2 regions of the Marinobacterium sp. BA1 genome follow, and region 1 is predicted to be linked to the other one. Evidence: predicted binding sites of a transcription regulator. Region 1 holds the regulator's gene; the other holds the start of a gene.
The links. Region 1 encodes LexA, which represses DNA repair genes until DNA is damaged. Its sites were predicted from a motif close to TACTGTNTANNTANACAGTA; they were not measured.
Positions count from the first base shown of each region.

Region 2: a site for LexA is predicted at 2,503-2,522, ahead of ACAM29_RS20580 (LexA family protein). Genes of this name have one in related genera too.

Region 1 covers NZ_BAAFHC010000001.1:756,712-760,665, reverse strand. Annotated here, with positions in the region: gene dinG (ATP-dependent DNA helicase DinG) at 1-1,336, opposite strand, end outside; gene lexA (transcriptional repressor LexA) at 1,459-2,067, shown strand; gene ACAM29_RS03695 (SulA-like leucine-rich domain-containing protein) at 2,083-2,490, shown strand; gene ACAM29_RS03690 (DUF6586 family protein) at 2,491-3,018, opposite strand; gene topA (type I DNA topoisomerase) at 3,062-3,954, opposite strand, start outside.
Region 2 covers NZ_BAAFHC010000002.1:253,010-256,963, reverse strand. Annotated here, with positions in the region: gene ACAM29_RS20605 (hypothetical protein) at 1-133, opposite strand, end outside; gene ACAM29_RS20600 (DNA N-6-adenine-methyltransferase) at 390-893, shown strand; gene ACAM29_RS20595 (hypothetical protein) at 965-1,231, shown strand; gene ACAM29_RS20590 (hypothetical protein) at 1,232-1,426, shown strand; gene ACAM29_RS20585 (DNA-processing protein DprA) at 1,470-2,411, shown strand; gene ACAM29_RS20580 (LexA family protein) at 2,558-2,857, shown strand; gene ACAM29_RS20575 (hypothetical protein) at 2,874-3,548, opposite strand; gene ACAM29_RS20570 (hypothetical protein) at 3,611-3,916, opposite strand.

The DNA.
Region 1 (3,954 bases):
GCTCAAGGTCTTCACCGGCAGGACTCTCGATCCGATTGATCCATCGTGCAGTGGGCGAGCTACCTTCAGGGTCCGGCCGCGCATAGGCATGTGCCAGCCACGCTATCTGCTGCACACGCCCCAACAAACTGCCAATCTGGGGAAACCATCGCTCGGCAACTGCACGGGGGATATCGGCAATACCACCTTCCATCGCCTCCTTGAGCAAATCGACGACCTGCTCAAGATGCTGCTGCGCTCGGTCGGCCGCCTGACCAAGGCTGAAGCAGGGCTCCAGCAGTGGGTCGGGTACCCGCCCTTGTGCAAAGCGATAGCGGTCTTTGACGCTCTCGGCAAACAGTGGCCGCAGCAGCAGCTCAAGCTGCTCAAGCGCAAGCCCCATCTCTTCAAAAGGACGATGCAGTCGCTCTACCGGATCTGCCAATTGCACCGGTGAACCGGTCTCTGTCACCAACTGAGTCAGCTGCTTTTGTGCAGATTTCAGTAATCGACGACTGCCCTCAAGCCTTGCACCAAAAGCAAAGTGACCACTCGCCTTGTCAGCCAGGTGATGTCCTTCATCGAAGATATAGATGGTTTTTTCTGGCTCGGGCAGGATGGCTCCGCCACCAAGCGCAAGATCGGCCAGCACCAGGTCGTGGTTGGCAACAATCACGTCTGCCTCTTCCAACCGGTCACGAGCCCGGTAGAAAGGACAGGCACTGAAATTCAGACAACGGCGGTTGCTGCACTGCATGTGATCACTGGTCAATGGCCGCCAGATGGCATCATCCACTTCATCTGCAAGTGCATCACGATCCCCGTCCCACTGACCTGAGGCATAGCTGTCCATCAACTGCTGATACAGTTGCAGCACATCATCGGGCAGCTTTTCAGCTGCCTCATCTTCATATAACGCCATCTGGCCTAGCAGGCCCTGCTGTTCAAGATGGCCTTCCACCTTGTTCAGGCAAAGGTAACGCCCTCGCCCTTTCGCGAGCCGGTAGCGCATTGGCAGGCCTGTATGCGTTTCAACTTCGGGCAGATCCTTGTTGATGAGCTGTTCCTGCAGCGCCACGGTTGCCGTAGACAGCACCAACCTGCACTCCTGAGCCCGAGCCAAGGGGATGGCCGCCAACAGATAGGCGATCGTCTTGCCGGTACCGGTTCCGGCTTCAACAACACCCACGGCGGGGTGCAGATCATCCGTTTCACTGCGTGGAACAGCAGCCGCTGCAAGGGTTCGCGCCACGGCTGCGATCATCTGCTTCTGTGCCGGTCGTGCAGTCAGGCCACGACTCTTCAGGAAGCGACTGTAGGCCTCCTGGATCTCTTTTTTTTGCGCCTCGCTCAGCACGCTCAATCCTCATCCGATCTGTGTGGCGATTCTAGCAAGATACTGGATATATAAACAGAAAAATGCTTGACCCTGCTCATTCACTGTATAGAATCACAGTAACCGGATAGGGAACAGATGCCATGAAATTGACCAATCGCCAGACTGAAGTACTGGAATGCATTCGCAAACATATCGAAACAACAGGCTACCCGCCCACCCGAGCCGATATTGCACGCGAACTGGGATTCAAGTCAGCCAATGCGGCTGAAGAACACTTGAAGGCACTGGCCCGCAAAGGCGCCATCGAACTGACCAAGGGCACATCAAGAGGCATTCGCTTGCCGGAAGCCGAGCAACCGGATACCGAAGGCCTGCCCGTTATTGGTCAAGTGGCAGCAGGTGAACCCATCCTGGCACAGGAGCATGTCGAGGACCACTGCACCATCTCGGCAGACTTCTTCCGCCCCCGCGCTGACTACCTGCTGCGGGTCAAGGGGATGAGCATGAAAAACATCGGAATCATGGATGGCGACCTGCTCGCCGTACATCAAACCCGAGAGGCCCGGGACGGGCAGGTTGTGGTCGCACGGATCGGCGACGAAGTAACGGTCAAGCGCTTTAAGCGTGATGGCCGCAAAGTCTTTCTTATTGCCGAAAACGAAGACTTCAGCCCGATCGAGGTAGACCTGAGTGAACAGGAACTGATCATCGAAGGACTGGGTGTTGGCGTTATCCGGCAAGGCAACTGACAGAGGTCACTCGCCATGTCTGCAATTCATGCAACAGCAACGAACTCGAACCCTCACAGCAAACGTGAATGCGTTGAAAGCCGGGTCACCGAGATTTTGCTGCATAACAGCTCAGTTTGCCTGCAGCCCTTGCTGCTGCCCATGATCGCAGGCTTGAGTCGTGAAGACCGCTGGCTGGTCCTGATTAACCCGCCACATGATATCACCCGCAAGGCACTGGAGCAGGCCGGCGCCTGTACACGTCACATCCTGGTCTTGAATACCTGCAGTCTCGATCAAACCGAGCTGCTATGCGGACGGGCACTGGCTGCCGGCACATGCCACACAGTCATCGCCTGGTGCAGCGGTGCTGCACCATCGCTCGATCAACTCAATCAGTCAGCAAGCCAGGGGGATGCACTGGGCATTCTGGTGCGGACCTGATTACCACTCCTGCATGCCAGCACGCAGGCGTTCTATCAGTTCACGGAACGCCTGTAACCAAGCCTTGTATTCAGCCAACACATCCTTGTCTTCCGAATGGTCCGGGTTGATCTGCAATACATGAATTTCGGAAATGCTGCTGTCTACCTCGGTTTTTGCCTGGTGGTAGTCTGACGCCTGCCAGCAGGCCTCATAAGCAGACAGCATTTTGTGCAGCCAACTTCCTCTGTCCCGCTCCAACTGTTCAAGCTCAGTTACTTCGGGGGATTCCTGACCAGTTACTTCAAGCTGCTCAGACAGATCAGTGAAGCGATGGATCCGATCCACATCGAGATTGTAGTTTTCTGCAATCTCGCGCAACAGCGCCGAGTATCCACTTGCCATGAAGAACAGGATCGACTCATGATAGGACTCGATTCTGGCATGCTTGCTCCACTGTGAGGCCTCTTCCGCCTGCTCCAGCGCCTTGATATGCAGGCGCGCAAAATTCAGCTTCTGATTGGTACGAACCGCATAGATATCACTCATTACCTGTACTCCATTGAATGCGCCGACGGTCTCGGTCTCACGCTCAGCGCTTACGTCCCTGTTCTTCCTGCCAGCGCCCGTCACGGTAGAACGCTTTCCAGCCGGTTGCCTTGCCCTCAACTTCCGTCATCACATACTGCTCTTTGGTTTTCCGACTGTAACGAATTACTGCCGGATTACCATCAGGGTCTTTCTGCGGCGCATCCATCAGATAGGCGTATTTGGGATCGATCTCATCACGGTGCGGCACCAGCTCAGCCACCAGCGGCGCACGCGTTTCCCGTTTTTTCGGAAACTGACTCGCCGCCAGGAACAGGCCGCTGGCACCATCACGCAGTACGTAGGTATCTTCAACCTTTTCGCACTGCAGTTCCGGCATTGGTACCGGATCCATTTTGGGAGGCGCCGGCTCACCGTTTTTCAGCAGTTTGCGCGTATTCTTGCACTCGCTATTGGTGCAGCCGAAAAACTTGCCGAAACGACCGGTCTTAAGCTGCATTTCGGAGCCACACTTGTCGCATTCGATACTGGGCCCATCATAGCCCTTGATCCTGAAGCTACCCTGTTCAACCTCGAAACCAGGACAGTCGGGATTGTTGCCGCACACGTGCAACTTGCGCTTCTCATCGATCAGGTAGGAGTCCATCGCCGCATCACACAGCTTGCAACGATGCTTGTTGCGCAAGATGCGGGACTCTTCTTCATCATCCCCATCCACACTGACCACTTCGTCGCCAGGTATCAGGTTGATGGTGCACTTACAGCGCTCCTTGGGCGGCAGGTTATAGCCAGAGCAGCCCAGGAACACGCCCGTACTTGCCGTTCTGATCATCATCTTGCGACCGCATTCGGGGCAATCAATATCTGTCGGCGTCGGGCTGTTCGGCCTCATACCGTGGTCAGCACTTTGTGCCTCCTGCAGCTTGTCGGTAAAGC
Region 2 (3,954 bases), on a different contig from region 1:
CATCCAGGTAGTACTGGTACCAGGCCGACACTGGGATATCTTTTCCAGTCTCGGCAAGAAACGCCTGCTGCATCAGGTCTGATATGTCTGCCACCACGCAGTCGAGATCCAGGATGATTGGGAGATTGCCCATATCGGCCACCATTTTTATTTGCGGTATAACCATTTATTGCTATAGTAGGTACTCACGCGGTCAACGTCAAACCAATACAACGAGCATCGATTAACGAGCGTTGTGAAATTGATTTCGTGGCACATCAACTGACGGAATGAGAGTACGAGCTTCGTCTATGGCAGCGGCAGAGAGCCGGTTGCCCTGAAGCATTGCGGTTGAAAGACGCGGACCGCATTGTGGACAGAACACGTAAATGCTGGGAGTGTAAGTTGTTATGAGCGGATTATTCGGTACTGAAACCGTGCGATCGCCTATCAAGAGCGCGGAGTGGTATACCCCGGCGTGGATATTCGAAGCGCTCAACATCGAATTCGACCTGGACCCATCCAGCCCCCACGACATTGACACGGCGGTACCGGCAGTTACCAAGTACACCATATTCGATGACGGTCTCAGCAAACCTTGGTATGGACGGGTATGGCTCAATCCGCCGTATGGTAAAGAAACGCCGCGATGGATGAATCGAATGATCGCCCACGCCAATGGGATTGCACTGGTCTTCAGCCGAACAGATGCCAGTTGGTGTCAGGCAGCCATGAGATCGGCCACGGCTATGTTGTTTATTCAGGGGCGAATCGAGTTCATGCCTGGCCGTGAAAATCAGCATAAACGTAGCCGGTGTGGCGCAGGTACGGTGATGTTTGCTTGGGGCGGCGACTGCGCCAAGGCTCTTGAGCGAATGAGCGATCGCGGAATGTATATACTTGTGAAATCTTAACGCAAGTTTCACGCAGACTTGCCTCTTGTCAAGGTCACATGAACACCTCACAGACAATCAGGAGAGTACCCTTGGTATACGAGAAACTGTTTAACGGTAACGGTGATGAATTTTCCGCCAAATATGAAGCCGAGAAGTGGCTCAGGGAAAATGGCTATAGCGTTGGCTCAAGCTCTATAGATGGTCCGCAGGGCGTGGTAAAAGGGGATGCGTACATTTCGAAGTGGCGGAACATGACGAAGCGTGAGCAGAATGAAATGGATGGCGTTTTATATGCTGGTCGAGAGGGGGTTGCCCGCCTGCTCCTGAAGCAGGCGCCAGACAATGGAATTGCGTAAATGAGCAAAAACCAGCGGCAGAGGCTCAGTAAAAATGACCTCTGTACTTTCATAAAATCGGGTAACCCGGTTCGGCTTATTGAACCGCACGGTCGCCGTGAATGGATTGTTGAGCGCACCAGCGGAGCATCAAAGGGCAAGCAAATGATTTGCCGAGAATCGGCACTCGTGCCGGTAGATGCCGCGGATACCTGAAAACGATGAATATGAACAGGCCCACGAGAGGAGAACTTGCCTAATGTCTTGCAGCCATAGCACGTTGAACTATTTAGCCTTGAGCTGTGTAAAGGGCATCGGCCCGGCAACACTGCGCAAGATTCATGCGGCCTTTGGCAGTGAAGTGGCATTAAAAGATCCTGATGCCCTGCAGCCTTGTCTACCAAGCAATATCACACTCTCTCCTGGCGCCATTGACGAAGCCATGGATCGGGCGCAATTCCAGATTGATCAGGCCCAGGCTCACAGTGCTGTCATTCTTTCACGCGCTGATCCTGACTATCCCCCTCTTCTGGCCAGCAGCCATGATGACCCTTTCATTCTTTATGTGAAAGGATCTCTTGCAGCGCCTGAGACACTGTCAGTTGCCATTGTCGGAACACGCAAACCCACTCGGCATGGAAGCGTCATTGCTCACCGTATTGCAGGGTACTGCAGTGAGCAGGGCGCCAGTATTGTCAGTGGGCTTGCGCTCGGATGCGATGCCATCGCACACCAAAGCGTGATTGATCATAGGGGACACACCGTGGCTGTACTCGCACATGGCCTGCAGACAGTTGCGCCTCAGGACAACAGACCTCTGGCGGAAGCCATTCTTGAGCGCGGCGGCGCCCTGGTTTCACAATTTCCCTTCGGTACCGATCCGATACCGGCAAACTTCGTAAAACGTGACCGCGTTCAGGCGGGACTCGCTCAAGGCGTTATTCTGGTTCAGTCCGGTATGTCCGGAGGCAGCTTGCACGCGTCACGGGCGGCATTGCGCTCCGGTCGCTTTTTGGCTGTTGTACGCCCCACTGATGCGGACCTCGAATCCAATATTCATAGCATTCGAGCCAACCGGTGTTTGACCGATCCTGAAACGCCCACCGACGAGAAAGCGCAACTGCTCAAATGCGACCCGGATCGACTGACTGCCATGCGCGTCATCAACGGCCGAGATGACTACCCGCGTCTCTTTGCGTGAAACAACACGACAACCGGCCTACAATTGGCAATCAACCTTTGGAGAACTCACATGGCATTCCCTTCACCTGCGGCAGATTTCGCTGAAGGCAAACTGGATTTCAATACACTCTGCGTAGAACACCCCGCCGCCACCTATTTGTGAGCATGTCTGGCGATGAAATGCACGGCATTGGCATTCATGATGGTGATGTTCTGGTTATTGATAGCAGTATTACCCCGAGCCCTGGGGACATCATCATGGTCGATGTTCAGGGTGACTTCTACTGCCGCGAGTTTGGAGGGGTTAACAACACTGGCGTGAAACTCATTGCGCACGGATCAGGCAAAACCGATGTAAAAATGGTCGATCCGAACCATCTTGAAGTGTTTGGCGTTATAGCAGGCGTGGTGCGCCAGATGCGCTCAAGCGCGGGCGGGGTTCCTTACATGAAAAACACTGAGTAGCGATTCCCTGACCGCCCTAAAGGGACGGTCTCTTCCCCGCGTATTGTTCAGCACAAACAGCGGTGCCAAGGGGGTCAACTTCATTGTTAAGCGCCAGCGCAGCCATCTGCTCCTCATAGGTAGGCAGATGCGTCCGTGACCAATCAAAAGCCTTCATGTCCACGCGAGCACGTGCTACGACAACCTCCGGATTGAACACTACCACCCACTGATCACTGCCACCGCCGGCAGAGCCGAACATGGGTGCAGAGAAAACATCCAGATCAGCGCCCTCCCCCACGATAAACTCGTTCAGCGGGGCTGCCACTGAGGGTGTTAAGGCATTGTGGTTGATCATGAGGGTTATCAGATAGTCCAGCCCAATGCGGTCGGATCCGTGGCGTTCTGCATTTCGATGCAGGTTCGCGATCACTTTTTTACCCGATCGAACACGATTGGCTGCAATGAACTGCTCCATGTGACCAACGCCGCTCTTAACACCGCTCAACAGACGTGCGTTCGGGTCAACGTCCACGGTTTGAACAATGCCGCCGCCACGGGCATAGTGGCGAGCGGTTTCAATACCATTGGTCAGGTATAGGCCTGGCCCATACTCCATGACCTTGGAGTTCTTGGGGCTTACCTCGAAAGGGCCGACCCAATCTCGGCCGCCGTGGTAAAACTGAATTGTGTCATTCGATTCAGACGTCATATCAAAGCCCTATCTTATCCAAGGTGTTCGTCGAAGCCCCGAAAGATGATTGAATGACCATCTCAATCACGGCCACCATGATCAACAAAAAAAGCACCACACACCAAGCTGATCAGGCCCGGCGAAAAACGCCAGTCTGTGTTTGCGGGGCCGTTGGATTGTTCTCCCCTGACTATCGCAAGCTTCCAAATTCCAATGCCTACCAGGCAAAAACCAAGGAACGCAAATACCGTCTGTACCCAGACGCCCGCCTCAGAAAACTGGCCTCCAAATTTAGCGATTACATCGCTTAGCTCGAAACCGCCTGCATAAGCCCGAGTCGCACAAATTGCCAACATGAATGTTGAGGTGGCTCGTTTCAACATCATAGCCCTCTCCTTAAAAGCAATATTTTATTTTCTAGTTT